One region of the Roseburia sp. OM02-15 genome, then DNA from elsewhere that is predicted to be linked to it. Evidence: predicted binding sites of a transcription regulator. Region 1 holds the regulator's gene; each other region holds the start of a gene.
What was found. The regulator Rex, encoded in region 1, represses fermentation and respiration genes when NADH is low (regulators of the CRP and FNR family bind a similar motif). The targets are predictions, from matches to a motif close to ATTGTTAANTANTTAACAAT.
Positions count from the first base shown of each region.

Region 2: the regulator Rex is predicted to act here: its motif matches at 2,079-2,098, upstream of pflB (formate C-acetyltransferase).
Region 3: the regulator Rex is predicted to act here: its motif matches at 1,019-1,038, upstream of DXB15_RS05810 (DRTGG domain-containing protein).
Region 4: the regulator Rex is predicted to act here: its motif matches at 3,911-3,930, upstream of DXB15_RS03960 (iron-sulfur cluster assembly scaffold protein).

Region 1 covers NZ_QULX01000014.1:27,052-33,025, reverse strand. Annotated here, with positions in the region: gene alr (alanine racemase) at 1-355, opposite strand, end outside; gene DXB15_RS12300 (NAD(P)H-hydrate dehydratase) at 352-1,872, opposite strand; gene DXB15_RS12295 (redox-sensing transcriptional repressor Rex) at 1,957-2,592, opposite strand; gene DXB15_RS12290 (ABC-F family ATP-binding cassette domain-containing protein) at 2,682-4,601, opposite strand; gene DXB15_RS12285 (NADP-dependent isocitrate dehydrogenase) at 4,801-5,974, opposite strand, start outside.
Region 2 covers NZ_QULX01000010.1:2,086-8,059, forward strand. Annotated here, with positions in the region: gene pflB (formate C-acetyltransferase) at 1-1,854, opposite strand, end outside; gene DXB15_RS10485 (FAD-dependent oxidoreductase) at 2,223-3,680, opposite strand; gene DXB15_RS10490 (NADH-ubiquinone oxidoreductase-F iron-sulfur binding region domain-containing protein) at 3,715-4,932, opposite strand; gene DXB15_RS10495 (FAD-dependent oxidoreductase) at 4,938-5,974, opposite strand, start outside.
Region 3 covers NZ_QULX01000004.1:198,184-204,157, forward strand. Annotated here, with positions in the region: gene DXB15_RS05800 (ATP-binding protein) at 1-371, opposite strand, end outside; gene DXB15_RS05805 (NADH-quinone oxidoreductase subunit NuoE family protein) at 371-811, opposite strand; gene DXB15_RS05810 (DRTGG domain-containing protein) at 1,133-1,489, shown strand; gene DXB15_RS05815 (ATP-binding protein) at 1,479-1,937, shown strand; gene DXB15_RS05820 ([Fe-Fe] hydrogenase large subunit C-terminal domain-containing protein) at 1,977-3,272, shown strand; gene DXB15_RS05825 (hypothetical protein) at 3,269-3,613, shown strand; gene DXB15_RS05830 (PHP domain-containing protein) at 3,594-4,313, shown strand; gene DXB15_RS05835 (DUF896 domain-containing protein) at 4,743-4,964, opposite strand; gene proB (glutamate 5-kinase) at 5,094-5,936, opposite strand.
Region 4 covers NZ_QULX01000003.1:103,592-109,565, reverse strand. Annotated here, with positions in the region: gene DXB15_RS03975 (YkgJ family cysteine cluster protein) at 1-365, shown strand, start outside; gene DXB15_RS03970 (DNA topoisomerase) at 723-2,741, shown strand; gene DXB15_RS03965 (UDP-N-acetylglucosamine pyrophosphorylase) at 3,141-3,806, shown strand; gene DXB15_RS03960 (iron-sulfur cluster assembly scaffold protein) at 4,065-4,757, shown strand; gene DXB15_RS03955 (GGGtGRT protein) at 4,764-5,774, shown strand.

The sequences.
Region 1 (5,974 bases):
CTGCTTCTTCTGACAGCTGCTTTGCCCGTTCCAGAGAAAATACTGCCGGGCGGAGTCCTTCTTTTACAATCTGCTCATCGTATTCCGGGAACGTATAACCAAGGATCAGAATCGGTTTCTTGATTCCGTTGCTGTACAGTTCTTCCGCTTCCTCCGGGGTTGCCACCGCATAGCCCCAGACATCCTCGCGCTGTTCCATCACTTCTGCCAGCGGTACTGCCCCATGACCATAGCCATCTGCCTTTACTACTGCAATAATCTTCGTATCACGATCAATACAGTCATGTATTGCATCTAAATTATGCTCCAATGCTTTTAAACTGATATTTGCGCATATTCTGCGATACTCTTTCATTGTTCTATTGTGTCCTCCTGTTCCTTCAACAAATCGGTAATTCCATCTACGATATCACTTGCCATCATGCTGTGTCTGCCAAGTTTCTTTGCTGCCGCATCACCTGCCAGACCATGAAGATATACACCCATAGGTGCCGCATCTTCCGGCAGCATGCCCTGTGCCAGCAATGCACCGATCACACCGCTTAACACATCTCCTGATCCTGCTGTTGCCATTCCGTCATTTCCACTCAGATTCAGGAAACAGCCACGCTTTTCTGTGGCAGTCACAGTTCTTGCATCTTTTAACACCATTACTACGTGATTTTTCTGTGCATACTGCAAAGCTACCCCCACAAGATCCTTTGAAATTTCTGCGATAGATGTTCCGATGAGCCGGCTCATTTCGCCAAGATGCGGAGTAAAAACTGCTCCGTTTTTCAAAAACTGCAGCCATTCCGGATTTTTGGAAATCAGATTCAGGGCATCCGCATCAAACAGGCACGGTTTTGTATTCTGCTCGATCACAGTTTTCACCATTTTTTCTGACAATGCAGACTGTCCGATTCCGGAACCGACTGCCACGGCATCTGCCCAGGCAAGCTGTGTTTCCACAAATTTTACCACATCTGTTGTATCATTGTAAACTGCCAGTACCGCTTCCGGTACAAGTTGCTGCAAAATTGCCCGGTTACTTTCCACCGTTGCCACCCGGACCAGACCGCATCCCATCCGGTATGCCGCCTTTGCCGCAAAAACTGCCGCACCTGCCATTCCTTCGGAACCGGCGATCAATAACAGTTTTCCGTAACTTCCTTTATTAGAGTGCGCTGTTCTTTTTGGCAGCATATCAAGATCTTCTTTTTCCAGCACATGCAATCCCGGTATAATGTCAAACAAACTTTCTGTGGTAAATCCAATATCTTCCACTTTGAGTGCGCCGGTATACTCTGCTCCCGGATATAAAAGCTGTCCCCGCTTTTCAAATCCAAAGGTCACAGTCACATCTGCCTGAAATGCCGTTCCAAGCACCTCTCCAGTGGTTGCCGATATTCCGGAAGCAATATCTACCGCAATTTTACCGGCGCCCTCGTAATACACGTTCAATTCTTTTATAATATCTGCATATTTTCCGGTTATCTCCCGGCTCAGTCCAATGCCAAAGAGCGCATCTACAATGACATCCCAGTTCTCCTGGAATGCCTCTTCGGGTGTTAAAACCGGCACATTATAATTCTTTGCGATCTTCATCTGCCGGGCTGTTTCTGTAGTCATTTTTTCAGGATTTCCGGCAAAACAGATACCCACTTCATATCCCTGCAAAGCAAGCAGACGTCCAACAGCGATACCATCACCGCCATTATTCCCCGCGCCGCATACAGTCAGAATTCTCGTATCATCATCCGGATAACGCTCCATAATTTCTTTTACCACACTTAAGGCAGCACGTTCCATTAATACCGCTGATAACATTCCCATCTTCATGGTATTTTCATCACACTGTTTCATTTCCTGACCATTTAATACATCTCTCATCGTTATATTCCCCCGGTTTGTTTTGCACAATTTACATACAAATGCGCTCTGCCCGTAGGACAAAGCGCACGTTTGCAAGGTTTCTTATTCGTTATCCTGTCTGCGGACAATGTTATAAGACAGCTGCATCAAGCTGTCAGACAAGTGAACATTTTCCACAACTACATCATCCGGAAGTTCCAGATCCAGATGTGCAAAGTTCCAGATTGCACGGATGCCAAGTTTTACCAGCTGCTCCGCTGCCTGTTCTGCCTTTTCTTTCGGAAGTGTCAATACCGCAATATCAACTCTCTGATGCTTTACAAATTCCGGAAGTTCGTCCATCATATGTATCTCAATACCACGGACTGACAAACCTGCCAGTGCCGGATTGACATCAAAAAGTCCGGTGATCATAAAGCCACGTTTCTCAAACTTCACATAATTTGCCAGCGCCTGTCCCATATTACCGGCTCCGACTACGATAATGTTGTGCTGTCGGTCAAGACCAAGGATTTTTCCAATCTCCTCATACAGATACTGCACATTATAACCGTATCCCTGCTGGCCAAAACCACCAAAATTGTTCAGATCCTGACGAATCTGAGAAGCTGTTACTTTCATTCGAACGCTCAGCTCATTGGATGAAATTCTTTCTACTCCCGCATCCAGCAATTCTCCAAGATATCTGTAATATCTTGGCATTCGACGTATGACCGCCTGCGAAATTTCCTTTTGCATCTTCCATTTACTCCTTCAACCATTTGCGTTACTACCCGCAATTATCTGTATTCATTATAAACATCTGAGATTATTTTGTCAATTTTTTATCAATCAGATGCCAGTTCTTCCCATTCTTCGTACAGCTGATCCAGTTTTTCCTGTACTTCCACCTGCTCGCTGTGCAGTTTTCCAAGTTTTGCAGAGTTGGTCGCCACTGCCGGATCCTGAAATTGTTCATCCAATTCTGTCAGTTTTTCTTCCAGAGACTCAATCTCGGCTTCAATTTTCTTCACACGGTTCTGAATTTTACGCTTTTTCGCCTGTTCTTCCTTCTGAGTCTGCCAGTCTGTCTTACCCTCGGACACTTCTTCGGTGCTTACTGCTGCTTCTGTCTCCGAAGATGCCAGATATGCCCGCTCGTTTGTCTCTTTTTTCTCCAGATAATAGTCATAATTACCGATATAATTGACCAGACTGTGCTCTGTCAGGTTCAGGATACGGGTCGCTGTCCGGTTAATAAAATAACGATCATGGGATACAAACAGCACGGTTCCCTCATAACGTTTCAGAGCAGACTCCAAAATTTCCTTAGAAGCGATATCCAAATGGTTCGTCGGCTCATCCAGGATCAGGAAGTTTGCCTCGGAGAGCATCAGTTTTGCCAGTGACAGACGGCCGCGCTCACCACCGCTCAAGTCACTGACGCGCTTGAACACATCATCCTCGGTAAACAAAAATGCTGCCAGAATATTTCGGATACGTGTCTGTGTCAGCTTCGGATAATCGTCCGCAATCTCTTCCATCAACGTTTTTTCCATATGAAGCACCTGCTGCTCCTGATCATAATAACCGATTTTTACGTTTGTTCCCAACGTAAAAGAACCTGCATCTGCATTTACTTTTTCATTCAGGATCTTTAAAATTGTTGTCTTTCCGGTTCCGTTCTGACCGATCAGAGCCACGCGCTCACCACGTTTGATTTCAAAAGAAATATCCTGAAACAGTTTCTTATTTTCATAAGCCTTTGAAAGACCTTCCACCCGCAGCACATCGTTTCCACTGATAATGGACGGTGTCAGTGTCATATGCATCTCGGATTTTTCTTCCTGTGGTTTTTCTAAAACATCTATTTTTGCCAGCTGCTTTTCACGGCTCTCTGCACGCTTGATGGATTTCTCCCGGTTAAAGGATTTCAGTTTTTCAATAACGGCTTCCTGATGTTTGATCTCCCGCTGCTGATTATAGTAAGCACGCAACGCTTCCTCTCTTGCAAAAGCAGCTTTTGCAGCATAAGCTGTATAATTACCATCGTACACTGCAGATTTGTGCATGCTGATTTCCACAACTTTCGTTACGATTCGATCCAGAAAATAACGGTCATGGGCAACGATCACAACAGCCCCTTTGTAATTCAGCAAAAATGTCTCCAGCCACTGAATAGACTCAATATCCAAATGGTTCGTCGGCTCATCCAGCAGAATGATATCCGGATGTGTCGCCAGCAGACGCGCCAGAGATACACGGGTTTTCTGTCCACCGGACAGCTCGTTGCAGTGTTTTTCAAAATCATCCTCGGAAAATCCAAGACCTTTTAAGACACCGGAAACCTCGCTGCGATAAGAATAACCATCTCTGGCTTCGAACTCATGCAGCAGCTTATGATAATTTTCCATATAAGCTTCCATATCCTCTTTTGATACGGACTGCATTCCTTCTTCCAGCTCACGGATTTTCTGCTCCATATCGATAAGCTGACGTTTTCCTTCCAGAACTGCCTCATAGATCGTCCTCTCATCGGAGATATCCTGATGCTGCGCCAGATACCCCAGCGTTTTTCCTTTTGCAAGGGTTACGGTACCTTCATCTGCCGGCAGCTCCCCTACGATAATTTTCAACAGTGTGGATTTTCCGGCACCGTTAATTCCTACAATTGCCACTTTTTCCTGATCTTCCACATGAAAACTCACATTTCGGATCACCGGTTCCACACCAAATGATTTACTGATATTTTGACATGCTAAAATCATATGTTTCTTCCTCACCTTAAAAATGGAATCCTGCAGCTCGCAGGATTCCTGTGTTTCATTTTTCTTTGAATAAATGTTCCTTCCCTTCAGATAGATTCGCTCTTTTTATCTTCATCTGATTCAGAGTCATTATTCTTGTTTGGCAAATTGCAAAATTACCGTCTAAACTAACACTGTGTTTTTCCGTACACAATTACATTTATGCGTACATTTTCTCCAGTGTCTCACGGATTGCTTTGATGAAATCAAGGCTGTTTAATACAACTGGGTTCTCTAATTCTGTAATTAATGCCAAGTCTTTTGTCATTTTACCAGATTCTATTGTATCAATACAAGCTTTTTCCAGATTATCTGCAAATTTTACTAATTCCGGCAGATTGTCAAGCTCGCCACGTTTGCGTAATGCACCGGTCCATGCAAAAATAGTTGCTACGGAGTTTGTGGATGTCTCCTCACCAGCCAGATGTTTGTAATAGTGTCTCATAACAGTTCCGTGAGCAGCTTCGTACTCGTATACGCCGCTTGGAGAAACCAGTACGGAAGTCATCATAGCCAGAGATCCGCATGCGGAGGAGATCATATCACTCATAACATCGCCGTCATAGTTTTTGCATGCCCAGATAAATCCGCCCTCAGCTTTCATAACACGGGCAACTACATCATCGATCAGTGTATAGAAATATTCAATGCCTGCTGCCTCAAATTTTTCTTTATACTCTGCATCATAAATATCCTGGAAAATATCTTTGAATGTGTGATCATATTTTTTTGAAATCGTATCTTTTGTTGCAAACCAGAGATCCTGATTCATATCCAGTGCGTAGTTAAAGCAGCTTCTTGCAAAACTTTCGATGGATTTGCAGATGTTGTGCTGTCCCTGAACGACACCAGCGTTGGTAAAATTATGAACTAACTCTCTTACTTCTGTTCCATCCTCAGCGGTATAAACCAGTTCTACCTTTCCCGGTCCCGGAATCTTCATTTCAGATGCTTTGTATACATCACCGTAAGCATGACGGGCAATGGTGATCGGTTTTTTCCAGTTCTTTACGCATGGCTCAATGCCTTTTACCTTGATTGGTGTACGGAATACCGTTCCATCCAGAATTGCACGAATAGTTCCGTTCGGACTCTTCCACATTTCTTTTAAGTTATACTCTTTTACGCGGGCTGCATTCGGTGTGATAGTTGCACATTTTACAGCTACGCCGTATTTCTGTGTGGCATAAGCAGAATCGAAGGTTACCTTGTCGTCGGTCTCATTTCTGTATTCCAGTCCCAGATCATAATACTCTGTTTTCAGATCCACAAACGGAAGTAATAACTCGTCTTTGATATACTGCCAGAGGATTCTGGTCATTTCATCTCCATCC
Region 2 (5,974 bases), on a different contig from region 1:
TTTTCTTCCATCCGGAAGAGAACCGGTTGCTTTACCATATACAACGTTGGATGTAATGGTCAGGATAGAAGTTGTCGGCTCAGAATCACGGTAAGTATGGCAGTATTTCAGTTTGCTCATGAATGTGCGCAGTAACCATACAGCGATCTCGTCTGCTCTCTCATCATCGTTTCCGTATTTCGGGAAGTCACCGGTTGTCTCGAAGTCAACTACGATTCCGCTCTCGTCACGGATTGTTTTTACTTTTGCATATTTGATGGCGCTTAAGGAGTCTACGACATGTGAGAATCCTGCGATACCTGTTGCGAATGTACGACGTACATCAGTATCGATCAACGCCATCTCAGCTGCTTCATAATAATATTTATCATGCATGTAATGGATCATGTTCAGGGTACCTACATAGAGGTGAGCCAGCCAGTCCATCATAACATCATATTTCTTCATTACCTCGTCATAATCAAGGTACTCGGATGTGATCGGTGCATATTCCGGAGCAACCTGATCATGAGTTCTCTCATCCACACCACCGTTGATCGCATAAAGCAAGCATTTTGCAAGGTTTGCACGAGCACCGAAGAACTGGATCTCTTTACCTGTCTCTGTTGCGGATACACAGCAGCAGATGGAGTAATCATCGCCCCATACCGGACGCATTACATCATCATTCTCGTACTGGATGGAACTTGTCTCTACGGAAATATGAGCTGCATATTTCTTGAAGTTCTCCGGTAAATGAGACGAATATAATACCGTAAGGTTTGGCTCCGGAGCCGGTCCCATGTTCTCAAGTGTGTGCAGGAAACGGTAGTCTGTTTTTGTAACCTGGTGACGACCGTCCATGCCGATACCTGCTACTTCCAGTGTTGCCCAAACCGGATCGCCGGAGAACAGCTGGTTGTAAGACTCAATTCTTGCAAATTTTACCATACGGAATTTCATTGTCATATGGTCGATCAGTTCCTGTGCCTGCTCCTCTGTCAGAACACCGTTTTTCAGATCTCTCTCAATATAGATATCAAGGAAAGTAGAAACACGTCCAACACTCATAGCTGCACCATTCTGTGTTTTAACAGCTGCAAGGTATCCGAAATATACCCACTGAACTGCCTCTTTTGCATTTTTAGCCGGCTGTGAAATATCATAGCCATAGATTGCAGCCATCTCTTTCATGCCTTTTAATGCACGGATCTGATCTGCGATCTCTTCTCTTAACTGGAAGTCACCACGACGCATACCCTGACGGTTGGTTGCTTCAAAATCTTTCTGTTTGAACTCGATCAGTTTGTCGATACCGTACAGAGCTACTCGACGGTAATCACCAACGATACGTCCACGTCCATAAGTATCCGGAAGACCTGTTAAAATTTTGTTATGTCTTGCGACTTTCATCTCCGGTGTATAAATATCAAATACTGCCTGATTGTGAGTTTTGTGGTATTTTGTAAAAATCTCATGAATTTTTTCGCTTGGCTCATATCCGTACATTCTGCAGGATTCCTCGGCCATCTTAATTCCACCGTACGGCATAAATGCACGTTTCAGCGGTTTATCTGTCTGGAGACCAACAACCTGCTCCAGATCTTTTAATTCCTCATCGATGTAACCCGGACCATAAGCTGTCAGGGAAGTAACAACTTCTGTCTCCATGTCCAGAACGCCGTTTTTTGCACGCTCTGCTTTCTGTAACTCCTGAAGTTTGCCCCACAGACGGTTGGTTGCCTCTGTCGGTCCTGCCAGGAACTCCTCGTCTCCCTCATACTGAGTATAGTTATTCTGGATAAAATCGCGGACATTTACTTCTTCTTTCCACAAACGTCCTTCAAAACCATCCCACTGCTCAAATTCCTTCATGATCGTCCTCACTTTCTGGTTAGCTATTGTTAATCATTTTTTACGACCATAGAATAACAGGTTTGTATACAAAACACAATACCTTTTTGTTAAATTTTTATCACTTTTATGGTTTGTTTCAAGAAAAAAACAACCTGAAGTTTACCTCAAAAAGTAAATTCAGGTTGCTTTTCCTATATTTTCCTATCCCTATATCAATTTTATCCAGTTTTTCTTCTGCTTTTATTGTTATTTAATTAACACTATATTTCATTGCAAGCGAATTCGCGGAAGGGGACGGAAATAAGCGATGCAGGATACCTAGAAAATAGTCCGTGTCTGCGTACATGATTTCAACATCTGCTCGAAACGTACGTCCTCAGAAACTCTTAAAAGTTGTCGTCAATGTAATCTGCGATTGCCTCACCAGCCATACGTCCGGAGTTAATAGCAAATCCCATGGTGTTTCCGCACAGTGTAAAGTTATAGCTGTCACCATAGATTGTGTTTGCATCAGATCCAGCACTGTAAAGTCCCGGAATTGGTTTCAGATTTGCATCCATAACTTCGCCGTATTTGTTGATTCTGACACCGCCGACTGTTCCATAAGCAGCAATGTAGTATTTACCTACCAGGTAGCCACCCTTACCTGTGATTGGATGCAAATACTCATGCTTTTTGTGGAACTGAGAATCGTATCCCTCATCACACATATCATTGTAGTCATCCAGAGTCTCCTCCAGTTTGTCTGCATCAATGCCAAGTTTCTCAGCCAGTTCTTCGATGGAATCTGCGCGGATGAATCCGTCATATCCTTCTTCCTCTGCACGGTCGAACTCAGCGTCAACTGCCAGGAATGCATCTTCCGGATGAACGATATCGAAGATATCCGGACCGTTTTTCTTGTAGTTTTTCAGGATTTTGCCATCCATGATGCAGTATCCGTAATGTCCCGGCTGAAGTGCAAGTGCGTTTCCTGTGTAAGTTGTGTTACCCATCATACCCTCGTTCATGAAACGGTCACCATTCTGGTTGATCAGAAGGTTTGGCTGACGAAGAACTGCGTCTAACAGGAACCAGTTCATGTTGTCTTTTAACTGATAGATCATCTCGATGTTTGCACCGAATTTCTGTGCGCCTGCATCCCACATCATGTTCAGACCGTCACCGGTTGTACCCGGAACGTTGAATGGGAAGTAGTCCTCCCAGAGGTTGTAACCAAAGTTATCTTTGATCATCTCTTTGTTTGTACCGAATCCACCGGTTGCAACTACAACTGCTTTACCGCGTGCTTCGATCTCTTCGCCGTCTTTGTCAACCGCTTTTACACCAACGCATTTTCCGTCTTCCATGATCAGTCCGGTTGCCGGTGTCTCAAGGTAGATTTCTGCGCCAAGCTCTTTTGCTTTCTCTGTCATGGCACGAACCATCGGTCCTGCTGCACGTGGTCCGATGACACCGTTCTCCGGTTTTACGATATGCCATGTTGCCTCAGACTCTCTGAAGTAACGGAATGCACCTGCAAACTCAACACCCATGTCTTCCAGCCACTCGATGGTATCAGCGGATTTGTTGAAGTATGTCTGAACCAGGTCGCTGTCTACACGGTAATGTGTATACTCCATATGTTTGTTCAGAGCTTCGTCTACTGTGATGTCGCAGAATGCTTTTTTCTGGTATTTTGTACCGATTCCAAGCGGTCCCATACCCATGTTTGCTGCTCCACCTGTTGTGTTGGATTTCTCAAATACGATTGCTTTCAGGTCGTTCTCACCTGCTGTGATTGCTGCTGCAAGACCTGCAGGACCTGCTGCTACTACAATTACATCTGCTTCCATTGTTTTCATAATGAAATACCTCCTGTTTTTATAAAAATTAATTTTAGTGACGTTTTTTGAATTTACCGCATTTTGTCAGACGGGTCGGCAGCTTCGGCAGACGACCGGTTGTCTGAATGATGGCATCATTCTCACATGCAGAAATACATTTTCCACACTTGGTACATTCGAATTCATCGATCATGTGAATGTATCCGTTCTTGCCCTCAATGGCGTCAGCCGGACAGACATCCGCACATTCCTCGCAGCCCTCGCAGAGGTCCGGATCGATGTAAATGCTCATAAATGCGGAACATACGTTGTTTGCACATTTTTTCTTCTTGATATGATCTTCGTACTCATTTGCAAAATAGTTCAGGGAACCCATCGCGAAATCGGATGCGGTCTGTCCCATGGTACACGGAGTGGAGAATGTCATTGCCTCTCCGATCTCTGTCATCATATCGGTAAACTCTTTTTTGCCCTGTCCTTCGGTAATTTCTTTTACCATGGTATGAAGCTGGATCAGACCTTCACGGCAGAACGTACATTTTCCACAGCTCTGCTTGCGCTCTGCCAGCAATACTTCCTCTGTCTCATGGATCATACAGCATTTGGAACCGTAAACAGTGATCACACCGTTTCCGATCTGGGTATCTGCTTCGATCACCAGATCCATAGCGGATGCGTCGTACAGTTTTGTACCGATGGCGATGGCTTTCACATCTGCGTCTCCTACCAGATCTGCTACTTTTGTACCAAAAGATACTTTCTGAAGCTCACCCATTTTTCCGTCTTTGCAGACTGCCATGTAAGTGCACGGCTCATAGCTGTCTGTAAAAATATCTGCCAGTGCAGCCATGGTCAAAATATGGTGGAATGCACCGCCGCGGCTTGCTCTGCGGTTGATGATTCCGGTCTGGATCTGGATGCCGTACTCAGCAGCCTGTGCTTCCAGCTCTTTTGCATACTCAGCTTCTTTTGCCGGAATGTACAGATACATTTTCTCTGCATTGACTGCCAGCGCTGCAATCGCCATACCTTCCATTACTTTTTTCGGGTCAGCTTTCAGTACTTCCAGCTGAGCCTCTGCGATATCCGCATTATTTAAACCTGCAACCACGCGAATCGGATTTGTCTGAAATTCACGTTCTGCATTTACCTGATTCCATTTTTCTGCCACTGCTCTGCGCTCTACACCGAATTCGATCAATCCGGAAGCAGCAGTTTTTGCCAGAATATCTTCAACACTCATGTTTTTTGCATTTTCTAAAGCACTCATCTGTCTTACGCCTCCTTCTGATTAGAATACTCGGTCCACAGTCTGGACGGATGGATCTGAAGTCTTAAGTCACACTGCAGGCAGCGGCTTGCCTCGCCGCAGATATCCGCGTCGCAGATACCGTGGTCTACTTCATTGAAGTTGTCCTGTCTCTCTGCTGCCGAAGTTACCTGAGTCTTGGTACGTCCAAAGTAACCAAAGCCTTCTACTTTACCGATCTTCGGATCTGCATGCTGCTTGGGAGCAAGTGTCTCGCTGATGTCTCCATCGCCACCCAGATATTTATCAATTTCAACCGCTGCATCACGGCCGGATGCAATGGCAAGGATGACGGATTTTGTTCCGTATACAACGTCGCCTGCTGCAAATACGCCTTCGGTCTCGGTTGCAAGGGAATTTTCTTTTACTACAATGCTGTTTGCTCTGCCTAAGGTCAGACCTGCTTCTTCTGTCAGATCCGGACGCTGACCTGTTGCAAAAATAACAGTGTCTGCATCAATGTGATGCTCGCTGCCTTCCTCTTTCTCGATGATGGCTCTGCGGTTCTCATCGAAGGTGAAGGATTTTACGTTCATAAAGTCAACACCTGTAACAGCGTCAGTTCCTGTGATACGCTCAAAAGTCTGTGCCGGATGTACGAAGATGCCTTCTTCTTTTGCCTGCTCGATTTCTTCATCGTCTGCAGTCATAACTTCTCTTGCTTCCAGACAGGCCAAATGAATTTCCTCTGCGCCCAGACGTTTTGCAGTTCTCGCACAGTCGAAAGCTACGTTACCACCACCGAGAACGATGATGCGTTTGCCCATTCCGGTCTCCTGACCAAGACTTGCATTACGCAGGAAATCAATATTTAACAGAACACCCGGAAGTTCGCTGCCTTCCATCGGAAGACGGACACCTTTGTGTGCACCGATGGTCATTAAGACTGCATCGTACTCTTTCCGTAATTCAACCGGTTTTTCCACTTTTGTATTTGTCTCGATGACTACGCCCTGATCCTCGATCACTTTTGCTTCCTGTGCAACGATCTCACGCGGGAGTC
Region 3 (5,974 bases), on a different contig from region 1:
ATCAGTGAATAAACCGTCTCATTGAGATTTCCAAGCGGCATACAGTCGATACTGTCGGTACAAAAGACCGCCGTGATCTGTGTACCTTTTCCCGGTACAGAAGAAATGGAAAATGATCCGCCGGTACACTCCGCTTCCTGCTTGAAAAACGGAATACCAAGTCCTACTTTCCGGGTCGTCCTTGTGGTATAAAAAGGATCCGTCACCCGATTCAATGTCTCTGCATCCATTCCTTTTCCGTTGTCTGTGATCTGAACCATCAGCTGATTTTGCTGCGTGTTCACACAGATCACAATTTTAATTTCTGTCGCTTTCGCTGATACGGAATTTTCTGAGATATCCAGAATGTTTAATGATATTTCTGGTAACATTACATATATTTCGCCAGAATGCCATCTAATTCATCCGGAGTCAGACGACCATATACATCATCATTGATCATCATAACCGGTGCAAGACCACAGGCACCGATACAACGACAGGCATCCAGAGAAAACTTACCGTCTGCGGTACACTCACCGCCGGCGATTCCAAGAATCTCCATAAGCTTGTTGTAAATATCACCTGAGCCTTTTACATAACAGGCAGTTCCAAGGCATACCGAAATTTTGTACTGTCCCTTCGGATATAAATTGAACTGAGAGTAAAATGTTGCTACTCCATAGATTTTTTCCATCGGCACATCCAGTTCATCTGAGATCATTTTCTGAACCTCATATGGAAGATAGCCGTAAATGTCCTGTGCCTTCTGCATGATCGGCATCAGACAGCCCTGATCATTGCGCAGTTCGTCGATGACTGCACGCAGCATCGCTTCCTGTTCCTGTGTTCCGTTGAACGGAACGGATTTTGTTTTTTTCAAAATTATCCCTCCTAATATCCAATGTATTTTTTGCAATACATCTGCCATTTATACTATCATCCAATTCCACAATAATCAACAAAAAAATGCGGTTAGTTTTGTATAATTTTGATACTTTTTTCAAAGAAATTGTTTAATCTGCAATACACTTGCAAGTATGTTATAAAAATAACAAGCCTTTTTTGTTGAAATATCACAAATTGCATGCTATACTAAACCCAAAAAATTGTGCATTTAAAAAAATACAAATTTTAAATTTTGGAGGCTACTATGACAATCTCAGAAATCATTTTTCTGCTGGATGCCACCCCATTATCTCAGACGGTACAGACCGATCATAAGATCGAAACGGTATGCGGTTCGGATATGATGAGTGATGTTCTGGCTTTTATCAAAAAAAATGCACTGCTGCTTACCGGACTGAACAATCTGCAGGTGATCCGTACTGCTGAAATGCTGGATATCGTCTGTCTGGTCTTTGTGCGCGGCAAACGACCGCAGGAGGAAATGTTGAAAAAAGCGGATGAGCTTGGTATTACGGTTCTCTCCACAGACTACACCATGTTCGATGCCTGCGGCATTCTCTATCACGCTGGATTACGGGGAGGAAGCCGCCATGATGCCTAGTATCCATTATCAATATACCGTAGACGGAGAAGATTTTACCATGGCAGGGGAAGCCAGCAGTTCCCTGAAACAGACATTAAAAATGATGAATTTGAATCCAGATGTAATCCGGCGCTGCGCTATTTGCATGTATGAAGGAGAGATCAATATGGTCATCCATGCCAACGGTGGTGTCATTGATGTGGATATTTTTCCAGACCGGATCGTTATGGTATTAAAAGATGAAGGACCGGGAATCCCGGACGTAGAGCTTGCCATGCAGGAAGGCTATTCTACCGCAAATGAAGACGTGTTAAATCTTGGTTTTGGTGCCGGTATGGGACTGCCGAACATGAAGCGTTCTTCGGATGAAATGCAGATTGATACCGTCATCAATGTTGGTACCACCGTCACCATGACCGTCTATTTTCAGGCACCGGAAGTATCAAGTAAAAATTCACCGTCTTAATTTGATTAAGTTTGTAGGAAAAAGGATTGTTATTATATCATGAATAAATTTTTTCATTCAGTATATCTGGAAGATGAGAAATGTACCGGTTGTATCACATGCCTGAAACGCTGTCCAACGCAGGCGATCCGGGTACGAAATGGAAAAGCACATATTATCAGTGAATTTTGTATTGACTGCGGAGAATGTATCCGGCATTGTCCTCATCATGCAAAACATACCAGACGTGATTTTCTCAGCGATCTGGATCGTTTTGAATATACCGTGGCACTTCCGGCTCCCTCTCTTTACAGTCAGTTTAACAATGTACGCGACAACGACATCCTTCTGACTGCACTGACTCTGATGGGCTTTGATGATGTTTTTGAAGTCAGTGCCGGTGCAGAGATTGTTTCGGAATTATCACGAACTTATATTAATGAGCATCCGGAACTTCATCCGCTGATCAGTACCGCATGTCCAACCATTGAACGACTGATCCGTGTCCGTTTTCCGGGATTGATCCCGCATCTGCTGCCACTGCTTCCACCCATGGAAGCAGCTGCGATTCTGGCGCGCCGACGTGCAGTAGAAAAGACTGGCTTACCGGAAGATAAGATCGGTATCGTTTTTTTGTCTCCCTGTCCTTCCAAGATCACCTTCATCCACGAACCTCTTGGAATGGGAAAAAGCAATATTGACGCAGTACTTGCCATCAAGGATATTTATCCGGTACTGCTCTCCCACATGAAAGAAGCCGAACAGCACCCGATTTCCAACACGCTGTCCGGTCGGATCGGTAAGGGTTGGGCAATCAGCGGCGGAGAAGCTTACGGCATCATATCCGATCATTATCTGGCTGCCGATGGCATTGAAAATGTCATTCGGGTGTTAGAAGATCTGGAAGACGAAAAATTTCTCCCGGGACTGCAGTTTGTAGAATTAAATGCATGCAGCGCCGGCTGTGTGGGCGGTGTATTGACCGTAGAAAACCCTTACATTGCCAAAGCAAAAGTGAAACAGGCATTCAAATATGAACCAGTGTTGCACATGCACTGTGCGGATCTGCCAGAATTTCGTCCAGAAGATTTTCTCTGGACACAAAAAGTCAGCTATGAACCTGTGTATACACTGGGGGCCAATATTTTTGAAAGTATGGAAAAGATTATGGAAAGCCAGCAGATTTTAAGTGGACTTCCGGGACTGGACTGTGGCTCCTGTGGTTCTCCAACCTGCAAAGCGCTGGCAGAGGATATTGTAAAAGGCGTAGACTGCGCAAAACCAGAAGACTGCATCTATCTGATGCGTGAACAATGGGAACAACATTCCCGCAAAAAGGAGGAGGAAGAATCATGACCGTAAAAGAATTGACAGAACAATGTCCCTTTGAAATTGTACATCTCGGAAATCCGGATGCCGTACTGACAGAGCCATACTGCTGCGATCTGCTGAGTATCGCCATGGGAAATGCCCCAGCCGGTTCTGCCTGGTGCACCGTTATGAGCAATATGAACACACTGGCGGTTGCCGCTCTGGCGGAGGCTTCCTGTGTCATTTTATGCAACAATGTATCTGTTGGTGATAACATGAAATTAAAAGCTGTCAGCGAAAATATCAATGTTCTTCGGACGCCTGACTCCATTTTTACAACTGCTCTGGAGGTTTATAAAAAACTGCATGAAAACGCTGGCTTATGATCTGCATCTCCATTCCTGTCTGTCCCCCTGTGGGGATAATGATATGACACCGGCAAATATCGCTGGTATGGCAAAAATCATCGGACTGGATCTGATTGCACTGACCGACCACAATTCCTGCAAAAACTGCCCTGCTGTCGCTATCGCTGCTCGGGAATATGGGCTTCTGTTTCTGCCAGGGATGGAATTGACTACCGCTGAGGAAGTTCATGTCCTGTGTTATTTTGCATCGTTGGATGCGGCAATGGATTTTGATCGATATGTATCAGACCATCTGCCAGACACTCCAAATAAACCGATGTTTTTTGGAGATCAGTTGATTTATAACGAACAGGATCAGATCAGCTGTACAGAACAGCGATTATTGATCTCTGCCACAGATCTTCCCTTTGATGCCATTTATGATCTGGTAAACCAATATGACGGCATTATGGTTCCCGCACATATCAATAAGCCAACGACCAGTTTGCTTGGAAACCTTGGATTTATCCCGGAAAACAGCCGTTTTTCCTGTGTAGAGATCAAGCAGGAAACTGACTGGGCATCCTTACAACAGCAATATCCTTATCTGGCAAATTGTAACCATCTGTGCAGTTCGGACGCGCATGATCTGAATACCATTCATGAACCAATTTATACGATCAAAACAGCAGGGACTACGCTACCGGATATTCTGTCTGCCATACAGAAAAAGCTGTAACAGAAGATATATACTCTTTTATAGGTCCATATATCTTCGTTACAGCTTTTCTTGTTACACTTATACTTTTTTATATAACATTCATGTACAGAATCATTTTATCCATGAAATTCCAGAATCTCTCGATTATTTCTGGTAATATACAAAAATTCAAGTCGAACGCACGTGAGACTTGGTGCGTGATTCTGGTCAGCGCAAGCTGACATCTTCTTTTCAGAATCACTGCACTCTACACTCCGTTCCGGTCGGCGCAAAACCATTGTCTCCCAGACAATGTGCGCCCTCGCGGAGCATTTATCTCAGTCGGAGATTGAACTCCCACTGAGAAATACTTGTTACTACTCACCACTTGCAGAAGTGGGAGTCTCAACTCAGACTGAGATAAAACTCTAAATATTCTTCTTAATTTGTACTATCGCATCCAAATCCTTATTTAATGACTTTCTTACCGTATTTCTCACCCAGATTTTCAATTGAACCATCTTCATTCTGGATATTGATCTGATCTAACTGACTGCGCAGATTTCTACGGAAAGAAGCTACATATTCCTCGCGTAATACGGCCTGCTCCTTTTTCTCAGCTTCTGTCAAACCTTCTGCTTTTGCTTTATGATATAATTCATTAATTCTTTTTACTTTTTCATCTGTCATAGACATAGTTATGTTCCTCCTTTTCTATCGTAATAAATATAAGTTTTCTGGTTAATAAACTGATAAGATGCCAATTCGCAACAACTATTCCAGCTCCATGAAATCTGACTTCACACAGCACCTTATCTCCTAATTTTCCTGTAAATAGGTATGAATATCAAAGGTTTCGTCATTCTGCGCTCTGAATAAAGTACCTCTGAAATCTCCGCTGATAATCTGATGAATAATTCCCACATCTTTACCGTTGGCAATAATCATATCAGTGCCGGATGCCGTCGCAATTCGTGCTGCTGTCAGCTTTGTTGCCATTCCACCGGTTCCCACATCGCTTCCGGTAGACTGTTTTGCCATAGAATCATAATGCTCATTCATCTTTTCTACGCATTCAACTAAAGTTGCTTCCGGATTTTTTCGTGGATCATCGGTATACAATCCATCGATATCGGACAACAGGATCAGCAGATCTGCGCCAACCAGAGATGATACAATGGCAGAAAGTGTATCATTATCACCAAAATGCATCTCGTAAGTAGATACGGTATCGTTTTCATTGACAACCGGAATAATGCCTAAACGGAACATTTCCTCAAAGGTATTGTGCGCATTCTGACGGGACTCATCCTCCAGAATGGTATCCTTTGTCATCAGGATCTGTCCTGCGGTCTGATTATATTCTGCAAACATTCTCTGATATGTCATCATCAGTCGTGCCTGTCCAACTGCCGCACATGCCTGTTTGGTAGAAATATCCTGCGGGCGGCTCTGCAAACCGATTGCCTGACGTCCTACCGCGATTGCTCCGGAACTTACTAGGCAGACATCCATGCCCTGATTTCTCAGATCACAGAGTTCCCGCACCAGTTTTTCTATCTTCATCAGATTCATACTTCCAGTCTGTGGATGCTGCAGAGAAGACGATCCAATTTTGACAACTACTCTCTTTTTATATTTGAAATAATCGTTTACGTTCATTTGTACACTCCTTTTGTCATATCCTCGCAAAACAATTG
Region 4 (5,974 bases), on a different contig from region 1:
AAGAAGGCAGATGCAGTATCCATGCATTTAGACCGGGGATTTGCCGTCTGTTTCCTCTGGGGCGAAATTATGATGGGGAAAATCTGAGCTATTTTCTGCTGACAGATGCCTGTCCGGCAAAAAATAAATCAAAGATGAAAGTAAGTAAGTGGCTTGAAATGGATGGAATGAAGGATTATGAGCGATTTTTAGTAAAATGGCATGCGCTCACCAAATCTCTTCGTCAGACCATGCAAAATTGTGATGAAGAGGAAGCAAAACGGAAAAATATGCTGTTTCTTCAAATGTTTTATTTTACTCCTGTACAGCAGGAGAATTTTTATGATGGTTTCTACGAACGGCATGAACAGTTTGAACGCAGATAAGCATTCCCCCGCTTCAAGTGCGCGGAGCACTAAGTGGCGGGTGAGGGGGATGCTTATGTCAGTGGGAGTTGAAAGCTCTCACTGACAGATCGCGAAGCGACTGCGTTCATGAGCAAGTAGCGAAGCGGATTGCGAATGTCCGCTTTATCTCAGTCGAGAAGACTCCCACTTCTGCAAGTGGTGAGTAATAACAAGCCTTTCTCAGTGGGAGTACAATCTCCGACTGAGATAAACGCTCCGCGAGGATGTGCAGTGATTCTGAGAAGAATATGTCAGCTTTCGCTGACCAGAATCACGCACCAAGTCTCACGTGCGTTCGACTTGAATCGTAAAAACAAGCGTTAATAAGGAGTTTGAATGGGAAAATCTTTATACATAGCAGAAAAACCAAGTGTGGCCCGTGAATTTGCCAGGGCACTGAAGGAAGATATGCGTACCTTCGATGGCTATCAGGAATCAGAAAATGCAGTCATTACCTGGTGTGTAGGACATCTGGTAACTATGAGTTATCCGGAAGCCTATGATATGAAATTCAAAAAATGGAGTCTGTCGACCTTACCGTTTATTCCGGAAACATTTAAATATGAAGTGATTCCAGGGGTGAGTAAGCAGTTTAAAATTGTATCGAACTTGTTGAACCGTTCGGATGTAGATACCATTTACGTCTGTACTGACTCCGGGCGGGAAGGAGAGTACATCTACCGTCTGGTGGAACAGATGGCAGGAGTGAAAGGCAAAGACCGCCGTCGAGTATGGATTGATTCTCAGACGGAAGAAGAAATTTTACGCGGGATCCATGAAGCAAAAGATTTGTCAGAATATGATAATTTATCGGAATCTGCATATCTGCGAGCCAAAGAGGATTATCTGATGGGAATCAATTTTTCAAGATTGCTGACATTAAAATATGGCAATACATTGGCTGGTTTTCTAAATCAGAAATATACGGTCATTTCCGTCGGACGTGTTATGACCTGTGTGCTCGGCATGGTAGTGCGACGTGAACGGGAAATCCGTGAGTTTGTAAAAACGCCGTTTTATCGTGTATTAAACAGTATGGAATTTGAAGGCCTGACCATTGAAGGCGAATGGCGCGCAGTTCCCGGATCAAAATATTTTGGGACACCGAAACTTTATAAGGAAAACGGTTTTCGGGAAAAGAAAGATGCACAGGAATTGATCAACTGGATGAAAAGCCTGGAACCACAGGAAGCAGCAGTCATGTCCGTGGAGCGCAAACAGGAAAAGAAAAATCCACCTTTACTGTACAATCTGGCAGAACTTCAGAATGATTGTTCAAAACTGTTTAAGATCAGTCCGGATGAGACTTTACGCGTAGTGCAGGAACTGTATGAGAAAAAGATGGTAACCTATCCGCGTACCGATGCCCGTGTACTTTCCAGTGCTGTGGCAAAGGAGATTTCAAAGAATATTTCCGGATTAAAAGGGATCAATATGGTGCGTCCGTTTGCAGAAGAAATTCTTGAAAAAGAAAGCTACAAACAGATTGCGAAGACACGTTATGTCAACGATAAAATGATCACAGACCATTATGCAATTATTCCGACTGGTCAGGGACTTGGAGCTATGCGAGGTTTAAATCCGGTTTCACTGAAAGTATATGAGACGATTGTACGTCGTTTCCTGGCAATTTTTTACGAACCGGCTATTTATAAAAAAGTGAGTCTGACAATGGGGATGGAGACAGAGCGTTTTTTTGCTTCCTTTAAGGTGTTAGCTGATCCTGGGTATCTGAAGGTGATGGAATATTCCTTCCGAAAGAAAAAGACAGAAGATACAACCAGTCAAAATGATGCAGATTCCAATGAAAAGAGCGGAGATGCACATTTACTGGAGCAGATCGCAAAAATCAAAAAAGGTATGACACTTCCTGTAAATGGTTATGCCATCAAGGAGGGAGAGACTTCTCCGCCAAAACGTTACAATTCCGGTTCCATGATCCTTGCAATGGAAAATGCCGGACAGTTGATTGAAGATGAGGAGTTACGCGCTCAGATTAAAGGTTCCGGTATCGGCACAAGTGCGACCCGTGCGGAGATTTTGAAGAAATTGGTGAACAACAAATACCTCAGTCTGAATAAAAAGACACAGATCATTACACCGACCTTACAGGGAGAGCTGATTTATGATACCGTATCGGCATCTATCAAGTCATTGCTGAATCCCGAACTGACGGCAAGCTGGGAAAAAGGCCTGAATTATGTGGCGGAAGGTACGATCACCCCAGAGGAATATATGACAAAACTGACACACTTTATTCAGAGTCGTACAAGTGGTGTACTGGGACTTCGAAACCAGTATATCATAAAGGATTCCTTTGAACGGGTGGCGCCATTCTATAAAAAATCGCGCTAAGAATGTTTTGTGAGTAAAAAGATCATTACAGGTGTAGGTGTATCACGATTATCCACAACTGATATATGATCAACTTGGATTTATAATAAAGGCAAAGATCGATTCATAAAAAAATAGACAGTGTAGAGGTGTAGTGATCCTGAGATGAATATGTCAGTTTACGCTGACCAGAATCACGCACCAAGTCTCACGTGCGTTCGACTTTAAATAGTAAAAGAGAACTCTGACTTATGTGACAGATATGTTGCACAGATCAGGGTTCTATTTGTATTGGCAGGGTTGCAAAAAGCTATTTTTACCAACACGGATAATTCAGGAAAAAAGGACTGGAAAAAGAATGGAAAACGTGGCACAATAAGAGTGATGAAAAATATAGTATGAAAGGAATACGAATATAAAATGGAACAGTGTAAGATCACAAATATGTATGATTTAAATGAAACAATTGCAAAAGAATATATGGAGACAGCAGAGTACCCGTGGGAGCTTTTAGACGGACTTTCCGATTATATCAAAAAACTGGGTGCGACTCTGGATCCGGAGAAATATGAGAAACGTGGCGAAGATGTATGGGTTGCAAAAAATGCAAACGTTGCACCGACTGCATTTCTTGGAAGTCCGCTGATCATTGATGAGGAAGCAGAAGTTCGCCACTGTGCATTTATCCGCGGTTCAGCGATCGTTGGAAAAGGTGCAGTTGTAGGAAATTCTACCGAATTAAAGAACGTGATTCTGTTTAACAAAGTACAGGTTCCGCATTACAATTATGTAGGCGATTCCATCCTTGGATACAAAGCACATATGGGTGCTGGTTCCATCACTTCAAACGTAAAATCCGACAAAACATTAGTTGTCGTACGTGATGGCAAAGAAGAAATCGCTACCGGCAGAAAGAAATTCGGTGCGATGCTTGGCAATAACGTCGAAGTAGGATGCAATTCCGTGTTAAACCCGGGGACTGTGATTTGTCCGGAGAGCAATGTATATCCGTTATCCGCAGTTCGTGGCGTTGTACCGGCACATTCTATTTACAAAAACCGCAATGAAATCGTAGAAAAACAGTAATTAGCCACAACTCATTTGTGCTATTTTCGATACATGAGAAATTTTGTAAAAAAAATGTCAGAAAGTACTTTACGAATGAAGAAAAATGTGTCAAAATACATTAGGATGTTAAAAAAATAACAAAGTAATCCTGTGCATAAAACCACAGTTGAAATACGATAGAAAATAAATCATGTTTTCTACGAAAAGCAATAGAGGATAGGTATAAGGTATGGGATCTCTTTCAAAAAACATTCATACATAGAAAGGAGTTTTACAATGATTTATTCCAAAGAAGTAGAATTGATGTGCCCGGTTGCAAAAGGCGCAAAACATGAACCTGCTCCAATCCCGGAAGAGGGAAAATGGGTTCACTCCAAAAAAATTGAAGATATTTCCGGTTTTACACACGGCGTAGGCTGGTGTGCTCCACAGCAGGGTGCATGTAAGCTGACTCTGAATGTAAAAGACGGTATCATCGAGGAGGCTTTGATCGAGACAATCGGATGTTCCGGTATGACTCATTCCGCAGCGATGGCAGCAGAGATTTTACAGGGAAAAACAATTTTAGAGGCATTAAATACAGACCTTGTCTGTGATGCGATCAATACAGCAATGAGAGAGCTGTTCTTACAGATTGTATATGGTAGAACTCAGAGTGCTTTTTCTGATGATGGTCTGGCAATCGGTGCCGGTCTTGAGGATCTTGGTAAAGGACTTCGTTCTCAGGTTGGTACAATGTACGCAACAAAAGAAAAAGGTGTTCGTTATCTGGAAATGGCAGAAGGCTATGTAACAGGCATTGCTCTGGATGAGGATAATGAGGTAATCGGATATCAGTTCGTAAGCCTTGGCAAAATGACTGACTTTATCAAAAATGGTGATGATCCGAATACTGCATGGGAAAAAGCAAAAGGTCAGTACGGCCGTGTAGCTGATGCAGCAAAAATCATCGATCCGAGAAAGGAGTAATGGACAATGGCTTTATTTGAATCATATGAAAGAAGAATTGACCAGATCAATTCTGTTTTAAATAGTTATGGAATTGCTTCTATCGAAGAAGCAGAGAAAATTACAAAAGATGCTGGTCTGGATGTGTACGATCAGGTAAAGAAAATCCAGCCGATCTGTTTTGAAAATGCATGCTGGGCTTATACAGTAGGTGCAGCAATCGCAATCAAAAAAGGATGCCGCAAAGCTTCTGAGGCAGCTGCAGCAATCGGAGAAGGTCTTCAGGCTTTCTGTATCCCGGGTTCTGTAGCAGATCATCGTAAAGTAGGTCTTGGACATGGTAACCTTGGTAAAATGCTTCTGGAAGAGGAGACAGAGTGCTTCTGCTTCTTAGCTGGTCATGAGTCCTTCGCAGCAGCAGAAGGTGCCATTGGTATCGCTGAGAAAGCAAACAAAGTACGTCAGAAACCGTTACGTGTTATTCTCAACGGTCTTGGAAAAGATGCAGCTCAGATTATTTCCCGTATCAACGGCTTTACATTTGTAGAGACAAAATATGACTACAAAGAAGCAAAACTGAACATTGTATATGAGAAAGCATACTCCAAAGGACTTCGTGCTTCTGTAAAATGTTACGGTGCTGATGATGTTCAGGAAGGTGTTGCAATCATGCATCATGAGAACGTTGGTGTATCTATCACAGGTAACTCCACCAACCCGACACGTTTCCAGCATCCGGTAGCAGGTACATACAAAAAAGAGTGTATCGAGCAGGGTAAAAAATACTTCTCAGTAGCATCCGGCGGTGGTACAGGACGTACACTTCACCCGGACAACATGGGTGCAGGTCCTGCTTCTTATGGTATGACAGATACAATGGGACGTATGCATTCTGATGCACAGTTTGCAGGTTCTTCTTCCGTACCGGCGCACGTAGAGATGATGGGTCTTATCGGAATGGGTAATAACCCAATGGTTGGTGCTACAGTAGCAGTTGCCGTTTCTGTTGAGGAAGCAGCAAAAGCTGGTAAATTCTAAGAAAAAACCTTGATTTTATAAGGCTTTGAGGACTTTTGGATATTTTTCCAAGAGTCCTTTTTTTAATAAAAATATTCGGGTGTGGACTTATATCACACCCTTAAGTCCACGCCAAGTCCACATTAAAATGAAATGTGGACTTGATAATCGTACTTGAACACGTGGACTTATTGTGATATCATATTTTTTACAGGCAAAAA